DNA from 4 places in the Streptomyces sp. CA-146814 genome. Region 1 is predicted to be linked to each of the others. Evidence: riboswitches for the same ligand, from Rfam matches in the RefSeq annotation. Region 1 holds a riboswitch; each other region holds the start of a gene.

What was found. Region 1 has a riboswitch for cyclic di-AMP ahead of ACQP09_RS28195 (M23 family metallopeptidase). Riboswitches for the same ligand answer to the same signal wherever they lie in the genome.
Region 2: it holds a riboswitch for cyclic di-AMP, as region 1 does, so the genes downstream of both, ACQP09_RS31915 (LysM peptidoglycan-binding domain-containing M23 family metallopeptidase) here and ACQP09_RS28195 (M23 family metallopeptidase) in region 1, are expected to answer to the same signal.
Region 3: it holds a riboswitch for cyclic di-AMP, as region 1 does, so the genes downstream of both, ACQP09_RS18460 (M23 family metallopeptidase) here and ACQP09_RS28195 (M23 family metallopeptidase) in region 1, are expected to answer to the same signal.
Region 4: it holds a riboswitch for cyclic di-AMP, as region 1 does, so the genes downstream of both, ACQP09_RS12495 (transglycosylase family protein) here and ACQP09_RS28195 (M23 family metallopeptidase) in region 1, are expected to answer to the same signal.

The regions. Positions count from the first base shown of each region.
Region 1 covers NZ_CP192068.1:6,290,067-6,294,765, reverse strand. Annotated here, with positions in the region: gene ACQP09_RS28200 (GntR family transcriptional regulator) at 1-523, opposite strand, end outside; gene ACQP09_RS28195 (M23 family metallopeptidase) at 746-1,561, opposite strand; cyclic di-AMP (ydaO/yuaA leader) riboswitch at 1,576-1,744, opposite strand; gene ACQP09_RS28190 (M16 family metallopeptidase) at 1,969-3,339, opposite strand; gene ACQP09_RS28185 (M16 family metallopeptidase) at 3,366-4,699, opposite strand, start outside.
Region 2 covers NZ_CP192068.1:7,226,539-7,231,237, forward strand. Annotated here, with positions in the region: gene ACQP09_RS31905 (DUF6126 family protein) at 1-81, shown strand, start outside; gene ACQP09_RS31910 (tyrosine-protein phosphatase) at 86-898, opposite strand; cyclic di-AMP (ydaO/yuaA leader) riboswitch at 1,310-1,470, shown strand; gene ACQP09_RS31915 (LysM peptidoglycan-binding domain-containing M23 family metallopeptidase) at 1,474-2,448, shown strand; gene ACQP09_RS31920 (SGNH/GDSL hydrolase family protein) at 2,611-3,441, shown strand; gene ACQP09_RS31925 (STM4011 family radical SAM protein) at 3,445-4,362, opposite strand; gene ACQP09_RS31930 (STM4012 family radical SAM protein) at 4,370-4,699, opposite strand, start outside.
Region 3 covers NZ_CP192068.1:4,165,584-4,170,282, forward strand. Annotated here, with positions in the region: gene ACQP09_RS18450 (MerR family transcriptional regulator) at 1-72, shown strand, start outside; gene ACQP09_RS18455 (PP2C family protein-serine/threonine phosphatase) at 221-1,453, shown strand; cyclic di-AMP (ydaO/yuaA leader) riboswitch at 1,661-1,815, shown strand; gene ACQP09_RS18460 (M23 family metallopeptidase) at 1,827-2,873, shown strand; gene ACQP09_RS18465 (aldo/keto reductase) at 3,191-4,135, shown strand; gene ACQP09_RS18470 (PrsW family intramembrane metalloprotease) at 4,142-4,699, opposite strand, start outside.
Region 4 covers NZ_CP192068.1:2,834,292-2,838,990, reverse strand. Annotated here, with positions in the region: gene ACQP09_RS12500 (transglycosylase family protein) at 1-745, shown strand, start outside; cyclic di-AMP (ydaO/yuaA leader) riboswitch at 1,037-1,224, shown strand; gene ACQP09_RS12495 (transglycosylase family protein) at 1,230-1,937, shown strand; gene eno (phosphopyruvate hydratase) at 2,273-3,553, shown strand; gene ACQP09_RS12485 (FtsB family cell division protein) at 3,818-4,288, shown strand; gene ACQP09_RS12480 (DUF501 domain-containing protein) at 4,356-4,699, shown strand, end outside.

The DNA of each region.
Region 1 (4,699 bases):
CTCCGTGCTCGGCCCAGGAGTCGACCGGGCGGGCCGGCTGCTCGACGGCGTACATCCAGGCGATCTTGTGCCGGAGCTGGGTGAGCAGGGCGATCAGGCCGGGGCTGCCGGAGGCCTGCGCCAGGGTCTCGTGGAACCAGCCGCCCAGCGACCGCAGATCCTCGCCCTCGCCGCGGCGGGCCCGCTCCTGGCCCAGTCTGACCAGCCCGCGGAGCACCTTGAGGTGGGCCTCCGTGCGGCGCTGGGCGGCGCGGGCGGCGCCGAGCGGCTCCAGGAGCATCCGCACCTCCAGCAGGTCGGCGGCCTCCTGCTCGGTGGGCTCGGCGACACAGGCCCCGGCGTGCCTGCGGGTGGTGACGAAGCCTTCGGACTCCAGGGTGCGCAGTGCCTCGCGGACCGGGACGCGGGAGACCCCGTACCGCCGGGCCAGCAGCTCCTCGGTGAGGCGGCTGCCGCGCTCGTAGACACCGGAGATGATGTCGTCACGGATTGCCGTGCATACCGAATGCGCGGGAATGCGCATGTCCGAACCTCCGCCTTCATCCCCGCGAAACGCGGCCGGCCGACGCCTGTTCCGTGACTCTAAGGCAATCTTCCGCAATTTCCGATGGCAGGCCTGAATTGATGGATATCTTCTGGCCAAAGGTCGGGAGCGGAGGGGATCGGTCCGGGCATTCCCGGCGCACGGCCGAAGGCCCCGGCGGGAAGCCGGGGCCTTCGGGAGGAGCGGTGGTGCGCGGTCGGGTCAGACGTTGACGCCGTGCGAGCGCAGGTAGCCGACCGGGTCCATGTCGGAGCCGTACTCGGCAGTGGTGCGGGCCTCGAAGTGGAGGTGCGGGCCGGTGGAGTTGCCGGTGGAGCCGGAGAGGCCGATCTGCTGGCCGGAGGTGACCGACTGGCCGACGGAGACGCCGATCGAGGAGAGGTGGCCGTACTGGGTGTACGTGCCGTCCGTCATCCGGAGCACGATGTTGTTGCCGTACGCGCCGCCCCAGCCCGCCTCGACGACCGTACCGGCGCCGACCGCGACGACGGAGCTGCCGGAGGCGGCGCGGAAGTCCACGCCGGAGTGGCTGCCGGAGGACCAGAGCGCACCGCCGGACTTGTAGCCGGTGGTGACGGACGAGCCGGCGACCGGGAGGTGGAAGGCGTTGAGGCGGGCGCGCTCGGCGGCGCGGGCCGCGCGGGCCTCCTCCTCGCGGATCTCCTCGGCGCGGGCCTCGGCCTTGCGCTGGGCCTCCGCCTTCGCCTTGGCCTTCGCGGCCTTGGCCTTGGCTTCGGCGGCCGCCTCGGCCTTCGCCTTCGCGACGACTTCGGCCTGCCGGTGCTGGGCCTGGGCCTGGGCCTCGATCTGCTCGGCGATCGTGGCGTCGAGGGCGATGGCCTGGGTGAGTCCGGTCTCGGCGACCTTGGGGGTCTCGGAGTCGGCCGCGGCGGCCGGAGAGGCCAGGGTGCCGAGGACACCGGTCGTGGTCAGGGCCGCGACGCCGGCGACATGAGCGCCGCGGCGCTTCAGGCGGCTCGGGGCACGGTGCTTCCCGGTGGCACGGGTGAACGCCATGGAGGTGCTTGATCCTTTCCTTCCTTCTCGCCTACCGGGTTAGCTGACGGGTTCGGAGCAGGAAGGTCTCCTACGGAGCTCCGCGCCGGTTCGCGGCACGGGGTTCCGATTCACCCCAGGGACTGCGTGTGGGTCCCCGGCTCCCCAGGCTCGCGCCTGACGGGGACTCGGCGATGGCTGCCCGGCGCTGCGGATGCGGCATACGGGTGACGGACAGCCGGGCCGACGCTAGACAAGGCGGCTGTCCGTCACCAAACGGACAGGGGGATTTGTCGCGCATCCCACAGGACGTAGGGGGAGTTACATCAGCAAGACGTGAAGAAAGGCGCCAAGCGGACAAAAGGGAGAACCCCGGCGAATTACTCCTCGCTGGGGTTCTCTCCGTCCTGGTGTGTGCCGACGGTGTGTCAGCCGCTGACGACGGTCACCTCTCCGATGCCGAGCGCCTTCACCGGCTCCGCGATCTGTGCCGCGTCGCCCACGAGGACCGTGACCAGCCGGTCCACCGGGAAGGCGCTGACCACGGCAGCGGTCGCCTCCACGGTGCCCGTCTCGGCGAGGCGGGCGTACAGCTGGGCCTGGTAGTCGTCGGGCAGGTGCTGCTCGACCTGGTCGGCCAGCGTGCTCGCGACCGAGGCGGCCGTCTCGAACTTCAGCGGGGCGACGCCCACCAGGTTCTGCACGGCCGTCTCGCGCTCGGCGTCGGTCAGCCCTTCGGCGGCCAGCGTCCGCAGGACCTTCCAGAGGTCCTCCAGCGCCGGGCCGGTGGACTCGGTGTCCACCGAACCGCTGATGGCGAGCATCGCCGCGCCGCCCGAGTCGGGCCCGGTCGAGCGCAGGACCTGGGCGAAGGCGCGTACGCCGTAGGTGTAGCCCTTCTCCTCGCGCAGCACCCGGTCCAGCCGGGAGGTGAGCGTGCCGCCCAGGCAGTACGTGCCGAGCACCTGGGCCGGCCAGACGCGCTCGTGGCGGTCGGCGCCGATGCGGCCGATCAGCAGCTGGGTCTGGACCGCGCCGGGACGGTCCACGATGACCACGCGGCCGGTGTCGTCGGCGGTGATCGGCGCGACCGGGCGGGCCTGGGCCGTGTTGCCCGACCAGTCGCCGAGGGTGTCGGTGAGCAGCGCGTCCAGGTCGATGCCGGTGAGGTCGCCGACGATGACGGCCGTCGCGGTGGCCGGGCGGATGTGGGCGTCGAAGAAGGCGCGCACGGCGGCGGCGTCGATCCGCCGCACGGTCTCCTCGGTGCCCAGGCGCGGGCGGGACATCCGGGCGGTGGCCGGGAACAGCTCCTTGGAGAGCTGCTTGGCGGCGCGCCGGGACGGGTTGGCCTTCTCGTGCGGGATCTCGTCGAGGCGGTTGCCGACGAGCCGCTCGATCTCGCTCTCGGCGAAGGCCGGGGCGCGCAGGGCCTCGGCGACCAGGCCGAGCGCCTTGGCCAGCCGGGAGGCCGGGACCTCCAGGGAGACCCGGACGCCGGGGTGGTCGGCGTGCGCGTCCAGGGTGGCGCCGCACCGCTCCAGCTCGGCGGCGAACTCCTCGGCGCTGTGCTTGTCGGTGCCTTCGGAGAGCGCGCGCGACATGATCGTGGCCACGCCGTCCAGGCCCTCGGGCTCGGCGTCCAGCGGCGCGTCCAGGAAGATCTCCACGGCCACGACCTGCTGGCCGGGGCGGTGGCAGCGCAGCACGGTCAGCCCGTTAGGCAGGGCGCCGCGCTCGGGGGCGGGGAAGGCCCACGGCCGGGCGGTGCCCGGGGTCGGCTGCGGGTGGTACTCCATGGCTACTCCAGTCACGGCGGCGTCGCTCACTTGTCCGCCCCCTCGGGCGCGTCGGTGGCCTCTTCGGCGTCCTCGGCCGGCTCGACGGGCTCGTAGACCAGCACCGCCCGGTTGTCGGGGCGCAGGGCCGCCGCTGCAGCCTCGCGCACCTCGTCGGCGGTGATGTCCAGGACGCGTCCCACGGCGGTCAGGGCGAGCTGCGGGTCGCCGAACAGGACCGCGTAACGGCACAGTTCGTCGGCGCGGCCCGCGACCGTCCCCAGCCGGTCCAGCCACTCGCGCTCCAACTGGGCCTGCGCGCGCTCCATTTCCTCCGGCGTCGGGCCCTCCTCGGCGAACCGGGCCAGCTCCTCGTCGACGGCGGTCTCGATGGTCTCCACCTCGACCCCGCCGGAGGTCTTCACGTCCAGCCAGCCCAGCGAGGGCGCGCCGGCGAGCCGCAGCAGGCCGAAGCCCGCCGCCACCGCCGTACGGTCGCGGCGGACCAGGCGGTTGTGCAGCCGCGAGGACTCGCCGCCGCCGAGCACGGTGAGCGCCAGGTCGGCCGCGTCACAGGCGCGGGTGCCGTCGTGCGGGAGGCGGTAGGCGGCCATCAGCGCACGCGCCGGGACCTCCTCGTGGACCACTTCGCGCAGCTGCTCGCCGATGATCTCGGGCAGGGTCCCGTCGCGCGGCGGCTGCTTGCCGTCGTGGGACGGGATGGAGCCGAAGTACTTCTCGACCCAGGCGAGGGTCTGCTCCGGGTCGATGTCGCCGACGATCGACAGCACCGCGTTGTTGGGCGCGTAGTACGTACGGAAGAACGCGCGGGCGTCCTCCAGGGTTGCCGCGTCCAGGTCGGCCATGGAGCCGATCGGGGTGTGGTGGTAGGGGTGGCCCTCGGGGTAGGAGAGGGCGGTGAGCTTCTCGAACGCGGTGCCGTAGGGCACGTTGTCGTAGCGCTGGCGGCGTTCGTTCTTGACGACGTCGCGCTGGTTCTCCATGGACTCCTCGTCGAGCGCGGCGAGGAGGGAGCCCATGCGGTCGGCCTCCAGCCAGAGGGCCAGCTCCACCTGGTGGGTGGGCATGGTCTCGAAGTAGTTGGTCCGCTCGAAGCTGGTCGTCCCGTTGAGCGAGCCGCCGGCCCCCTGGACGAGCTCGAAGTGGCCGTTCCCCTTGACCTGTCCCGAGCCCTGGAACATCAGGTGCTCGAAGAGGTGAGCCAGACCGGTGCGTCCCTTGACCTCGTGGCGCGAACCGACGTCGTACCAGAGGCAGACCGCGGCGACCGGGGTCAGATGGTCCTCGGAGAGCACCACACGCAGGCCGTTGGCCAGGCGGTGCTCGGTCGCTGTCAGGCCGCCGGAGCCGGCCTGTGCGG
Region 2 (4,699 bases), 940 kb from region 1:
CGGCTCTTCGCCTACCTGGTGGTCGGCCACGTGATCGCGGCCTTCCTCTACCTGCTCTTCGTGGTGGCGGGCGCCGAATAGCCGCTCAGCCCTGGTCGAGCAGGCGCTCGCGGAGCCGCTCCCGGGTCTCGGGGGAGACCTTCAGGCCCTCCGTCAGATAGCGGTCCGTCGTGCCCCAGGTCTCGTCGATGGCCGCGAACGCCGCTTCGAGGTAGGAGGCCTGCGCGCCGAAGAGCGGATTGAGCAGCTCCATCACCTCGGGGGACATTCCGGTCTCGGACATGTCCGTGCGCTTCACCTTGTACCGGCGGTGCGGGTCGTTGGACTTGAGGTAGTCCGCCTCGATCGCCTCGCGCTCGACGCCCACCGCGAGCAGCGAGACCGCGATCGACAGACCCGCCCGGTCCTTGCCGGCCGCGCAGTGCATCAGGGCCGGCACGCTGTCCTCCGCGAGCGCGTGCAGGACGCGGCTGTGCTCGGCGGTGCGGTCGACGATGGTCGAGCGGTACATGGTGATCATGCGCTCGGTGCCCTTGCCGTTGGCCAGGATCGACCGCAGCTGCTCGATGTTCCCGTCACGCACCAGTCGCCAGAACTCGGCGCCGTCCGCCGGGTCGGAGAGCGGAATGCTGACATTGCGGACACCGGTCAGCTCGATGTCGTACCCGTCGAGCGCGTGGTCGGCGGAGTTCCGGAAGTCGAAGACGGTGTGCAGCCCGAGCCCGGCGAGGAAGAGCGCGTCCTCGGCGGTGGCGTGCGCCAGGTGGCCGCTGCGGTAGAGCCGGCCGAAGGCGGTGCGCCGCCCGTCCGTGGTGGGAAGCCCGCCCACGTCGCGGAAGTTGCGGACTCCGGTCAGTGCGGTCTCGGTCGGCGGGACCTGCGGCACCTGCTGCGTCACGGTGGCTCCTGGAATCTCTGGCGTCGGCGCGGCTCTCCGGCGAGGGCGCTCCTGTGACGATACGACATCGGTTCACCGGGCAACCATCGGCTGACTGACGGTGCGTCAGGGCTCCCGCCGACGGCATGTCCGTATTGGTGCATTTCGCAGAACATGCCCCGCTAATGGGGGAGATGGGAATCCGTAGGTGAGCGGGATCATATCCGTGACGGACGGTGGCGGTGGCTCCGAGGCGTTTTCCCGGGATCCGCAAGGAAAGCCAAGATCCGTAATCCACGGAGTGTGACGGGAAATCCGGAGCGAAATTGAATCGATGATTCCGGGGCGGAACCGACGGCTTGTTCCTGTCGTCCCGACTCGTTTACGGTCACCGTCAATCCGGACGGACCGCCTAATCCTGCCGCCGCCCGGAATTCGCACCCACCCACTCACGTGTGGCAGGAGCGGGGGAACCAGGTAAGCCGCCGGCCCGGAGCGATCCGGACCGGCTCGGGGTGAAGTCGCCATCCGGCGGCCGGGCATCTCCAGCCCGAACCCGACAGCTCACCTCGCAGGCGCCGGAGAGGAACTTCCCCATGCCCGCAAAGGGTAAGCACCGCCGTCCCAAGTCCGGCCCGATCCACCGCGGCGTCCTCGCCGCGGGCACCGGCGGCGCCGTACTCGCCCTCCCGCTGTTCGGCGCCACCGGCGCCCACGCCGCGGAGAAGGCGGCCCCCGCCGTCAAGCCCGCCGCCGCCTCGGCCGCCGCCCAGGCCGCCCCGCAGGCCGCGCCCGCCACGGCGAAGACCACCGCGAAGACGTACGCCGTCGTCTCCGGCGACTACCTCGCCAAGATCGCCTCCGAGCACCAGGTCAAGGGTGGCTGGCAGAAGCTGTACCAGGACAACCGCTCCACCGTCGGCGAGAACCCGAGCCTGATCTTCCCGGGCATGAAGCTGACCCTCGGCGCCAAGGCCACCGGCTCCGCCGCGCCTTCGGAGGCCAAGAAGTCCGCTCCGGCCCCCAAGGCCGCCGCGCCGAAGAAGGCCGCCCCGAAGAAGGCCGAGCCGGCCCCGAAGGCCGACACCGTCTCGGCCGACGAGTCCGACGCCGCCGCCGAGTCCGGTGCCTCCACGCAGACCGGCTCCTCCCAGGCCACCGGCTCCGGCTGGACCGCACCGCTCGACAACGCCAACGTCACCACCCAGTACCGCGCTTCCGGCGCCAGCTGGTCCAGCGGCTACCACACCGGCTCCGACTTCCAGGCCGCGTCCGGCACCCCCGTCAAGGCCATCGGCCCGGGCACCGTGGTCTCGGCCGGCTGGAGCGGTTCGTACGGCAACGAGGTCGTCATCCAGCACGAGGACGGCATGTACTCCCAGTACGCCCACCAGTCCTCGCTGAGCGTCTCCGCCGGCCAGACCGTCACCGGCGGCCAGCAGATCGGCCTCTCCGGCTCCACCGGAAACTCCACCGGCCCGCACCTCCACTTCGAGGTCCGCACCGGCCCGGGCTACGGCTCCGACGTCGACCCGGTCGCCTACCTGCGGCAGCACGGCGTCTCCCTCTGACCCGAGGGCGAGAAGAAGTGAACGAGGGGCGGTGCGCGGCGGCGCACCGCCCCTCCACTTATTCCGGCTTTACCGAAATCTGACCGGGTGGTCTATGTCACCACCCGTCAACCCCGTATTACGGTCGCGTAGGTCACATTGAACGGTGCAGGATATGGGCTTGTGGCAGACGATTCGAGAACCCAGCAGCAGAACATCATCGGGTCGTACGCGGCGATCGGGGACAGTTTCACCGAGGGCGTCGGCGACCCAGGCCCCGACGGCGCCTTCGTCGGCTGGGCGGACCGGTTCGCGGTGCTCCTCGCCGACCGGCTCCCGGTCCCCGACGCGGCGACGAACCCGGACGACGACACCCGGCACGGCAATTTCCGTTACGCCAATCTCGCCGTACGCGGACGCCTCCTCGACCAGATCGTGGCGGAGCAGATCCCCCGCGCCAAGGAACTGGCCCCCGACCTGGTCAGCTTCTGCGCCGGCGGCAACGACATCATCCGGCCCGGCGCCGACCCCGACGACCTGGCCGAGCGCTTCGAGCGGGCCGTCGCCGACCTGACCCAGGCGGTCGGCACCGTCATGGTCACCACCGGGTTCGACACCCGGGGCGTTCCGGTGCTGCGCCACATGCGCGGCAAGATCGCCACGTACAACGTGCATCTGAGGGCCATCGCCGACCGGTACCGGTGCCCCGTGCTCGACCTGTGGTCGCTGCGCTCGGTCCAGGACCGGCGCGCCTGGGACGCCGACCGGCTCCACCTGTCGCCCGAGGGCCACACCCGCGTCGCGCTCCGCGCCGCCCAGGTCCTCGGCCACGACGTGCCGGCCGACCCGGACCAGCCGTGGCCGCCGCAGGCCCAGCGCACGCCCTTCGACGCGCGGCGCGACAACGTCCAGTGGGCGCGGGAGTACCTGGTGCCGTGGATCGGCCGACGGCTGCGCGGCGAGTCGTCCGGCGACCACGTCGCGGCGAAGCGGCCGGACCTGCTGCCGCTGTAGAGGTCAGGGGCCGAGCAGCGGGAGCGTACGCCGGGACGGGCCCGGGACCACCGGTCCGCCCGGCGCCGGGCCCGCGCCGAACCCGGCGGGTATCCGCTCCAGCACGCCGCCCGCGAACACGTCGTACAGCGGCAGCGTTTCCAGGTGCACATAGCCGATGTGGCAGTCGCACACGGCGAGCGGACAGGCCCGTGGGCCGAGCGCCGCGCGGTAGCTGCCGTCGTAGAGGTTGCCCAGCTCCGCCTTGACGAAGTGGCAGCGCCGCACCGTGCCCTCGCCGTCCACCGAGATCACCGACTCGCCGGTCCGGCAGGGCAGCCCGGCCGAGCGGTGCGGATGGCGGCTGTACGGGAAGAGCGGGTCCAGCTCCGTCCACCGCTCCGCCTCCTCGTCGGTGTACGTCTGCCCCTCGGCCGCGTTCACCCAGAGGTACACCTCGGCGGGCAGCGCCGCCCGCAGCCGCCGGGCCTCGTCCAGGTGGGCCTCGAACCCGACCACGCCGGCGCTGTAGCGGATGCCTCGCGCGGTCAGCTCCCGGCACTTCCCGAGGAACCGCTCGTACGGTGTCTGGCCCGGGTGGTACGTGCACCAGAGCGCGATCCGCTCCGGGTCCGCGTCCGCCAGCCACGCCGTGCGGCCGCTGAGGTTCGTCTGGATGGCGACCCGGCCGATGTGCGGCAGGTGCGACAGCTCGGCCAGCGCCCGCCGGTACCAGGAGCGCACCAGACCCTCGCCCCACGGCGTGAACAGCACGGAGAGCCGGTCACCGGTCTGTGCGGTGGCCCACGCGGTGAACCGCTCCAGCGCCTCCCGGTCGGACGTCAACCGGTCCTTGCTGTCCCGCCGCTTGGCGAACGGGCAGTACGGGCAGTCGTAGTCGCACGACGCCAGCGGGCCCCGGTAGAGGATGGTCAGATCCACGGCCCGCTCACTTCCGCTCGTACGCGGCCATCGCCGCCCGCACCCCGGGCGAGAACAGCGCCGGACCCAGCGCGTCCGAGTGCGCGAGGCCCAGCGGCGAGAGCCGCAGCAGACCCTCCGGCGCGTGCGGGTCCAGCCAGCCCCGGGCCGCGAACCGCTCCAGCTCGGCGGGAAAGTCCGCGCGGGGGTCGGTGCCGAAGCGGGCGCGGTAGTCGGACACGGGCAGCCCCGCCGCCTGGAGCAGCGACTGGAGGAGGTGACGTCTGCGGGCCTCGGCCTCGTCGACGTACCTGCCGACCTCGGCACACGAGAAGTCCTCGGTGGCGGTGAAGCGGTC
Region 3 (4,699 bases), 2.1 Mb from region 1:
TACGGGGACGGCACCGCCGCCTTCGTACGGGATGCACTGACGATCTACGCCGAACGCCGGCTCTCCGACTGACCACGGAGGGCCTCGGCACCAGGCCCGCTTCCCCCTATTCGGCCGATGACGGGTCGCCGCACGGCGCGGCTCCGGGAAGCCTGGGCGGGGCGCGGTACCGTCCGCAGCCGTGGCCGGACCGGGCAGCAGGAGTGCACAGGTGGTGGGGATGGCGGATAAGGGGCGCGGGCTCGTGAAGGCGAGCCTCGGGATCCCCGGGCGGGCCGCGCCCGGCTCGACGGGGCGCGGGAAGCCGGTGGTGGCGCGGAGCGCCGGGACGCGGCGGTTCGTGCGGCTGCTGCCGGTGCTGCTGATCGGCGGCGGGCTCCTCTTCGACTCGCTCGCGCCGCCCAACTTCACCGCCGTACCGCTGTTCGTGGCCGCGCCGCTGATCGCCGCGCCGTTCTTCTCGCTCGCCAGCACCATCCGTACGGGAGTGGCCTCGGTCCTCTCCGTCATCGCGATGCGGATCTCCGACGGCACGTCCACGCAGGTCGTCCCGGTCATCGAGATGATCACGGTCCTCACCGCCGCGGCCCTGGCCCTCGTCATCAACGGGGTCGTGCGCCGCAGCAACGAGCAGCTGGCCTCGGCACGGGTCATCGCGGAGACCGCCATGCGGGCCGTACTGCCGACGCCGGCGGAGCGGATCGGCGGGCTCCAGGTGGCGGCGCGGTACGAGGCGGCGCAGGCGGACGAGTTCGTCGGCGGGGACCTGTTCGCGGTGGCGGACACTCCGTACGGTGTACGCCTGGTCGTCGGCGACGTGCGCGGCAAGGGACTGGACGCCGTGGAGGCGGTGGCGGTGATCATCGGCGCGTTCCGGGAGGCCGCCGAGCAGGAGCGGTCCCTGGAGGGCGTGGCGCAGCGGCTGGAGCGGGCGCTCGCGCGGGAGGGGACGCGGCGGTACGGGCTGGATGCCATGGAGGGGTTCATCACCGCCGTCCTGGCCGAGATCCCGCCCGGCTCGGCCTCCCTGCGCCTCGTCAACCGCGGCCATCCCGAGCCGATCCTGCTGCACGCGGACGGGGCCCTGGAAGTCCTGGCCCCGAGCGTGCCCGCGCTGCCGCTGGGGATGGACCTCGGCGTGTGGCCGGACCGGTCCGACGAGTGGGAGCTGCCCGCCGGTTCGACGCTGCTCGCCTTCACGGACGGCCTCTCCGAGGCGCGCGACGCGAACGGCGTCTTCTACGACCCGGCGGCCCGGCTGCGCGGCCGCATCTTCCCCGGCCCCGAGGAGCTGCTCTCGGCGCTCACCGACGACGTACGGCTGCACACCGGCGGCCGGTCGACGGACGACATGGCGCTGCTCGCGGTCAGCCGGCCGGCGGAGGGCCAGGCGCCGCGGCGGACGACGGTGAAGATCGTCGGCCGGGGTGATGACACGGTGCGTAATCGATGAGCACCGCTCCGCATAACAGTTGACACACCATCAGAAAAAGAGGTGTGGGCGAGGGGTCGTCAAGCCGTCCGATTCGGGCGGCTTGTGGGTGGTAAGTCCCCGTCGAAGCCGTTAATGATCAACAGGAACAGCTTGGAATCGGGCCCGTCTGTCTATTAACGTTCGATAACGCAGCGCGGTCGTCCCAGCCGTCGTCAGAGACGGCGCCGTGCGCGAGCGCCGAATTCCGCAAGGGAACCGGGGAACCACCTACATGGGGTGAATCGGACGCCTGTGTCTCCATCGTGAGGCAGAGGGGCCCGTAGGAGACCTTCCTGCTCCGAACCCGTCAGCTAACCCGGTAGGCGAGAAGGAAGGAAAGGAGCGCGCCCACGTGGCGTCCAATCACCCTGCCCCTGAGGCCCCGTCACCCTTCACTGCCGATGGCCTCGGTGGCCCGGAGCGGACGTGGGAGGAGTGGAACCCCACCGCGGAGTCCATCCGTCCCGTGCGCGGCAAGCACCGCGTGTCCAAGCAGCGGGGTCTCGCCCGTAGCTCCACCGTCCTCGGGGTCGGCGTCATAGCGGCAGTCGGTGCGGGTGGCATGGCCACCGCCCAGAGCAAGCCGCCGGTCTCCATCTCTCTTCCCGATTCCATCGCGGACAACCTCCCCGACGCCAAGTCCCTTCCCGGCGTCGGGGCGTTCATGTCCGACGACGCCGAGGACGCACCGGTCCTCGCCGCCGCTCCGCTCACCTCCGCCGGCATCACGACCGCCGAGGCCGAGCAGGGCACCACCGACGCCGGCGAGGCCCTGCGCGCCCGGATCCTCCAGCAGGCCGAGCAGCAGCAGGCCAACGCCGACGCCGAGGCCAAGGCCGCCGAGGAGAAGGCCGCGGCCGAGAAGGCCGCCGCCGAGGCGAAGAAGCAGCAGGACGAGGCCGAGGCCAAGGTCAAGGCCAAGATCGCCGCCGAGAAGAAGGCGGCCGAGGAGGCCGCGGCGAAGAAGGCCGAGGAGGAGCGCCTCGCCAAGCTCCGCGCCAGCTACACGCTGCCGGCCTCCTCGTACACGATCACCTCGACCTACGGCCAGTCGGGCGCCATGTGGTCCTCCGGCCAGCACACCGGCCTGGACTTCGCCGGAGCGGCCGGTTCGCCGCTCAAGGCCGTGCACAGCGGCACCATCACGGAGGCCGGCTGGTCCGGTTCGTACGGCTACCGCACGGTCCTCCAGCTGGAGGACGGCACGGAGATCTGGTACGCGCACCAGTCCTCGATCGACGTCTCGGTCGGCCAGCAGGTCAGCACCGGCGAGACCATCGGCCGCATGGGCGCGACCGGCAACGTGACCGGTGTCCACCTCCACCTGGAGGTCCACACCGCGGGCGGCTCGGCGATGAACCCGGTCGCATGGCTGAACAGCAAGGGTCTCTCCGTCTGAGGCACTCGCGCCCGTAGGACCCGAAACCCCGGCAGCCCTGACGCTCACCCCCCGACGTCAGGGCTGCCGGTCCGTCCGGCGGCCGGTCCGTCCGGCGGGTCGGCGGGTCCAGGGGTGGAACATGGGGCTCCGGCGTGCGGAATGCGCGGCTCCGGCGCGCGGGATGCGCCGCTCCGGAATGGAATGCGCCGCTCCGGAATGGAATGCGCCGCTCAGGCACGGAATGCGCGGCTCCGCGATGGAATACGAGGCTCCGGCACGTAATGCGCGGCCCCGGCACGGAATACACCGCTCCGCCGCTGCCGTTGAACCCCGACATGACTTCTCTGCGCACGCTCGGCAGCTCCGACCTCCAGGTCTTCCCCCTCGCCCTCGGCGGCAACGTCTTCGGCTGGACCGCCGACGAGGACCGGTCCTTCGCCGTCCTGGACGCGTACGCCGCGGCCGGCGGCAACTTCGTCGACACCGCCGACGCCTACTCCGCCTGGGCCGAGGGCAACCGGGGCGGTGAGTCGGAGACCGTCATCGGCGCCTGGCTCGCCTCCCGCGCCAACCGTTCCGACATCGTCGTGGCCACCAAGGTCGGCGCCCACCCCGATTTCCAGGGGCTCTCCGCCGCCACCATCAAGGGCGCGGCCGAGCAGTCGCTGCGCCGCCTCGGCACCGACCACATCGACCTCTACTACACGCACTTCGACGACGAGACCGTCCCGGTGGAGGAGATCATCACCGCCCTCGACCAGCTGGTGAGGGACGGCAAGGTGCGCCACATCGCCGCCTCCAACATCAGCCCGGAGCGCCTCCAGGAGTCGCTGGACTTCTCCGAGCGCGAGGGCCTGGCCCGGTACGTCGCGCTCCAGCCGCACTACAACCTGGTCTCCCGCGCCACCTATGAGGGCCCGCTCCAGGAGACCGCCGCCCGCGCCGGCCTCGCCGCCGTCCCGTACTACGCGCTGGCCTCGGGCTTCCTCACCGGCAAGTACCGCCCCGGCGCCACCGTGGAGAGCGCCCGCTCCGCGAAGGCGGGCGAGCACCTGGAGTCGGAGCGCGGCCGCACGGTGCTGGCCGCCCTCGACCAGGTGGCCACGGAGCGGGGTGCCGAGATCGCGACGGTGGCCCTCGCCTGGCTCGCCGCCCGTCCGACGGTCGCGGCCCCGATCGCCTCGGCCCGCACGGTCGAACAGCTCCCCGCGCTGCTGGCCGTCGCGGACCTGGAGCTGACGGAGGCGGAGCTGGCGGCCCTGACGGAGGCGTCGGCCTGAACCGCCTTACGGGGGAGGCGGGGTGGAGCCGTACGGGCTCTGTCGGCCGTACGGGTACGGCTGCTGCGGGGGCGGGCTGCCGTACGCGGTTCCGTGCCCCTGCCCGTAGCCGTAGCCGTAGCCCTGCCCGTGCCCGTAACTCTGCCCCTGCGCCTGCGCCTGCCCCTGCCCGTATCCGTGTTCCTGTCGCTGTCCGTACGGCGCCGGCTGTCGGTACGGGTGTGGGCGCGGGCCGGTGCCGGTCATCTGGGCCGCGTGGGTGAGGGCCGGGGCGGCGATGGCGCGGCGTTGCCAGAGGTGGTGCAGCAGCTCCCGCTCCCGGACGGCGAAGTCCGGGCCCACCGCGTCATGGCGGGCGCGGCGGCGCAGGCCGGCCAGGGTCGTCGCGAACGACTCGTACTCCGCCACCGCGCGCGCCGCCGCCCGGCCCCGCGACCGGTCCTGCTTCCCGTGCCAGTGGCGGGCCAGATCGCGCGCCACGCCCCGGGTCCGCATCGAGGAGAGGGCCAGCGGCTCGGCCGGGGTCAGCCAGCCGGCCGTGGCGTACGCGGGCAGTTCGGCGGC
Region 4 (4,699 bases), 3.5 Mb from region 1:
CTCGGGCCTCGCGGTGGACGGCAGCCTGCCCGGCGTCGACCCCGGTACGGTCCCCTCCGTCGACCCCACGAGCCCCACCACTCCCACTCCGGACCCGACGACCGCCCCGGCGAACGAAGCGGATGAAAAGGGTGGAGCGGAGGATTCCGACAAGACGGACTCCACCGGCACGACGGATGCAACCGGCAAGGGCGAGAGGAAGGGTGGCGGCGACACGCTCGACCCCTCGGCCGAGCCCTCCGCGCCTCCGGCCGCCGGAAAGACCGGAACGCCCGGCTCTCCTGACGCCTCGCAGCCCGCCACCTCCGCCCCCGACGCCTCGAAGGACGCCGACCGCACCGGCGGCAAGCACCGAGGCGCGCCGGCCCCCGAGGAGGCCGGCACGGTGGGGCAGGAGGACGGCCCGCGCGAGTCCGGCCGGCACGCCTCGCGCGGCGAGGGTGACGCGCGGGACGGCGGCGCGGTCACCGGCGGCGGCTACACCGTGCAGCCCGGCGACAACCTCTGGGCCATCGCCGACGCGCAGGAACTCCCGCAGGGCTGGACCGGCCTGTACGAGGCCAACAAGGACCTCCTCGGCACCGACCCGGACCTGATCCTGCCCGGACAGAGCCTGGACCTGGGGCTGGAGCAGGCGGGGCAGCAGACCGGTCAGCAGGCCGGTGAGCAGGACGGTCAGCAGGCCGGTGAGCAGGACGGTCAGGCGGACGTCCCGGAGGGCTCCGAGGTGCCTGCCGCCAACTGATCGAATTCGGGAAAACACCCCAAAAACGCGGGTAGTTCAGAGGCCTATGTCCACTTATGCGTAAGTGAGACATGGGTCTCTTTGCTGCAACTGGCGTGTTGCGTCCGCCTGCTCGGCGTAGATCGCCTCCGACCTGCGGAAACACTCCGTCAGGGCAGGCAAGTAAGCGCCGATTGAGTCGGTATGTCCATCTTTGAATGTCGGGGTTGCCTGTGTTTACGGTCGGAACCGCTCGCACCGCGGGCCCCGTCGACCGTCACGCCGAATCCTGCCGTCGGTCGAAGGGAACAGACGCGTAAAGCGCCGTAGGCAGGAGCGGGGGACCCAGGTAGGCCGCCGGGTCCGGACGGCCTCGTCGAAGACGAAGACGGGGACGTACGGGAACGGCTTGGGGTGAAGTCGCGCGCAAGGTCGCGCGACCGGGCAACTCATCAGCCCGAACCCGACAGCTCACCTCGTAGGCGTCGGTGAGGAGATCCGTTCCATGCTGCTGAACAGCAAGGGCAAGCACCGCCGCCCCTCGAAGACCGTCCGTCTCGCCACCCTCGCGGGTGTCACCGGTGCCGCCGTGGCCGTCCCGCTGATGGGTGCGACCAACGCTTCCGCCGCCTCCGTCGAGACCTGGGACGCCGTCGCCCAGTGCGAGTCCGGCGGCAACTGGTCCATCAACACCGGCAACGGCTACTACGGCGGACTGCAGTTCTCGCAGTCCAGCTGGGCCGCCGCCGGCGGTACGCAGTACGCCTCCCGTGCCGACCTGGCCTCCAAGGACCAGCAGATCGCCACCGCCGAGAAGCTCCTCGACATGCAGGGCCCGGGCGCTTGGGCCTGCGCCGGCGCCGGCGGCCTCACCAACGACGGTGTGGACCCGGGCGTGAACACCGGTTCCGGCCAGTCCGCGAGCAAGCCTGAGCAGGCGCAGCCCGAGCGCAAGGCCGAGCAGCCCACCACGCGCAGCGAGCAGCGCGAGGCCCCGAAGGCCGAGAGCTCCAAGAAGACCGTCACCACCCCGACCGGCGAGAAGGTCCAGAAGGGCGACGGCGAGTACAAGGTCAAGGTCGGCGACACCCTGAGCAAGATCGCCGACAAGGAGGGCGTCAAGGGCGGCTGGAGCAAGCTCTTCAAGCTCAACGACGACATCGTCAAGGAAGCGGACCTGATCTTCCCGGGTCAGCAGCTCCACCTGAAGTAACAGCCGTCTCTCCTCCCCGGAGGGAGGGGGTCCGGCGGCACCCTCCCTCCCTCGGCTCCCCGGCCCGGCGCGCTCTCCCCCCGTGCGCGCCGGGCCGGGGTTCTTCCGTGTGAAGGGCGCCGGCGGGTGAGGTGATGCGTTCACCTCTTGTCGCCAACACTTGTTACCAGCCAGTAGATTTCTGGAGTTTTGTCCCGTGATGCTGGCCCTTGGGTCCTTTTTCGTCCCAGGAGACGGGCGGTCGGCCGACTGACGCGGCCGGGCCGGTTAGGCTCGTGTCGCAAGGCCACAGTGACCCTGCACAACCAGCGTCATATCCCAGAAGGAGATGCCTCGTGCCGTCCATCGACGTCGTCGTAGCCAGGGAAATCCTCGACTCCCGGGGCAACCCCACGGTCGAGGTCGAGGTCGGCCTCGACGACGGCAGCACCGGTCGTGCTGCTGTTCCGTCCGGCGCCTCCACCGGCGCCTTCGAGGCCATCGAGCTTCGCGACGGTGACCCCAACCGCTACCTGGGCAAGGGCGTCGAGAAGGCCGTCCTCGCCGTCATCGAGCAGATCGGGCCGGAGCTCGTCGGGTACGACGCCACCGAGCAGCGCCTGATCGACCAGGCGATGTTCGACCTGGACGCCACCGAGAACAAGGCCTCGCTCGGCGCGAACGCCATCCTCGGTGTCTCGCTCGCCGTCGCGCACGCCGCCTCCGAGGCGTCCGACCTGCCGCTCTTCCGCTACCTCGGCGGCCCGAACGCGCACCTGCTGCCCGTTCCGATGATGAACATCCTGAACGGCGGCTCGCACGCCGACTCCAACGTGGACATCCAGGAGTTCATGATCGCGCCGATCGGCGCGGAGTCGTTCTCCGAGGCCCTGCGCTGGGGCGCGGAGATCTACCACACGCTGAAGAAGGTCCTCAAGACCAAGGGCCTGTCCACCGGCCTCGGCGACGAGGGCGGCTTCGCCCCGAACCTGGAGTCCAACCGCGCCGCCCTGGACCTCATCGTCGAGGCCATCAAGGAGGCCGGTTACGTCCCGGGCCGCGACATCGCGCTCGCGCTCGACGTCGCCGCGTCCGAGTTCTACAAGGACGGCGTCTACGAGTTCGAGGGCAAGTCCCGCTCGGCCGCCGAGATGACCGAGTACTACGAGGAGCTCGTCTCCGCGTACCCGCTGGTCTCCATCGAGGACCCGCTGTACGAGGACGACTGGGCCGGCTGGAAGGTCATCACCGACCGCATCGGCGCCAAGGTCCAGATCGTCGGCGACGACCTCTTCGTCACCAACCCCGAGCGCCTGGCCCGTGGCATCGAGGAGGGCTCCGCCAACGCCCTGCTCGTCAAGGTCAACCAGATCGGTTCGCTGACCGAGACCCTGGACGCCGTCGAGCTGGCCCAGCGCAACGGCTTCAAGTGCATGATGTCGCACCGCTCCGGCGAGACCGAGGACGTCACCATCGCCGACCTCGCCGTCGCCGTGAACTGCGGCCAGATCAAGACCGGCGCCCCGGCCCGCTCGGACCGCGTCGCCAAGTACAACCAGCTGCTGCGCATCGAGGAGATCCTCGACGACGCCGCGGTGTACGCCGGCCGCTCCGCCTTCCCGCGCTTCAAGGGCTGACCCGCAGCCCTTGGGCGGTGGCCTCCGTCCGTCCCCGCACTCGGTCCCGTACCGTGTGCGGGGACGGACGTGCGTCAGAGCTTGTCGTCAAACTGCCGCCTGCCGGGCGGCGTCTGGCACGCACGCTCGCGGCGTTGCCGAAATGGCCAAGTAGCTCCGCTACGAGACCATCTCGGCGCCTTGCGATCGCACGCACCAGTCGCCGCCCGGCCGCCCTTCGGGCGACGACGGCAGTTTGACGACAAGCTCTGGGAGGCGGGAGACATGGCCGGGAAGGACCGGGACCGGTTCTCCACCGCGACCAGGCTGCGGCTGCTCGGCGAGCAGACCGCGGCCCGCGTGTACCGCTCGCAGAACCGCCGCCAGGCCCGCCGCTCCCGGCTCACCGGCCGGGCCGCGTTCCTGGCGCTGGTGGTCTGCTCGCTGATCGTCGCGCTCGCCTATCCGATGCGTCAGTACGTCTCCCAGCGCGACGAGATCGCCGAGCAGGAGCGGCTCTCGCAGGAGGCGAAGGCGCGCACCGAGGAGCTGCGGGACGAGAAGGCGCGGCTCCAGGACGACGCGTACATCATGCGGCTGGCCCGCCAGCACCTCCACTACGTCCTCCCCGGCGAGACCGGCTACACCGTGGCCGACCCCGACGCGGCGGAGGACCGGCGCGGAGAACCCGGCGCGAACCACCGCCCCTGGCACTTGAACGTCTGGGACGGCGTCGACAGCGCCGACCGCGACTGACACCCCTCCCACCACCTCTTTCCTCCTACGAGCTTTCGACGAGCTTCCGAGCAGAACCAAGGCAGGCATGGAAACGCCCCCTCCGCAGACCGAGTCCACCAAGCCCACCGACGCGGACATCGCCGCGTTCGAGCAGCAGCTCGGCCGCCCGCCGCGCGGCCTGCGCGCCATCGCGCACCGCTGCCCGTGCGGCAACCCGGACGTGGTGGAGACCCAGCCCCGTCTGGAGGACGGCACGCCGTTCCCGACGACGTACTACCTGACCTGCCCCCGGGCGGCCTCGGCGATCGGCACGCTGGAGGCGAACGGGGTCATGAAGGAGATGACGGCCCGTCTGGAGACCGACCCGGAGCTGGCCGCCGCCTACCGGGCCGCGCACGAGGACTACATCACCCGCCGCGACGCCATCGA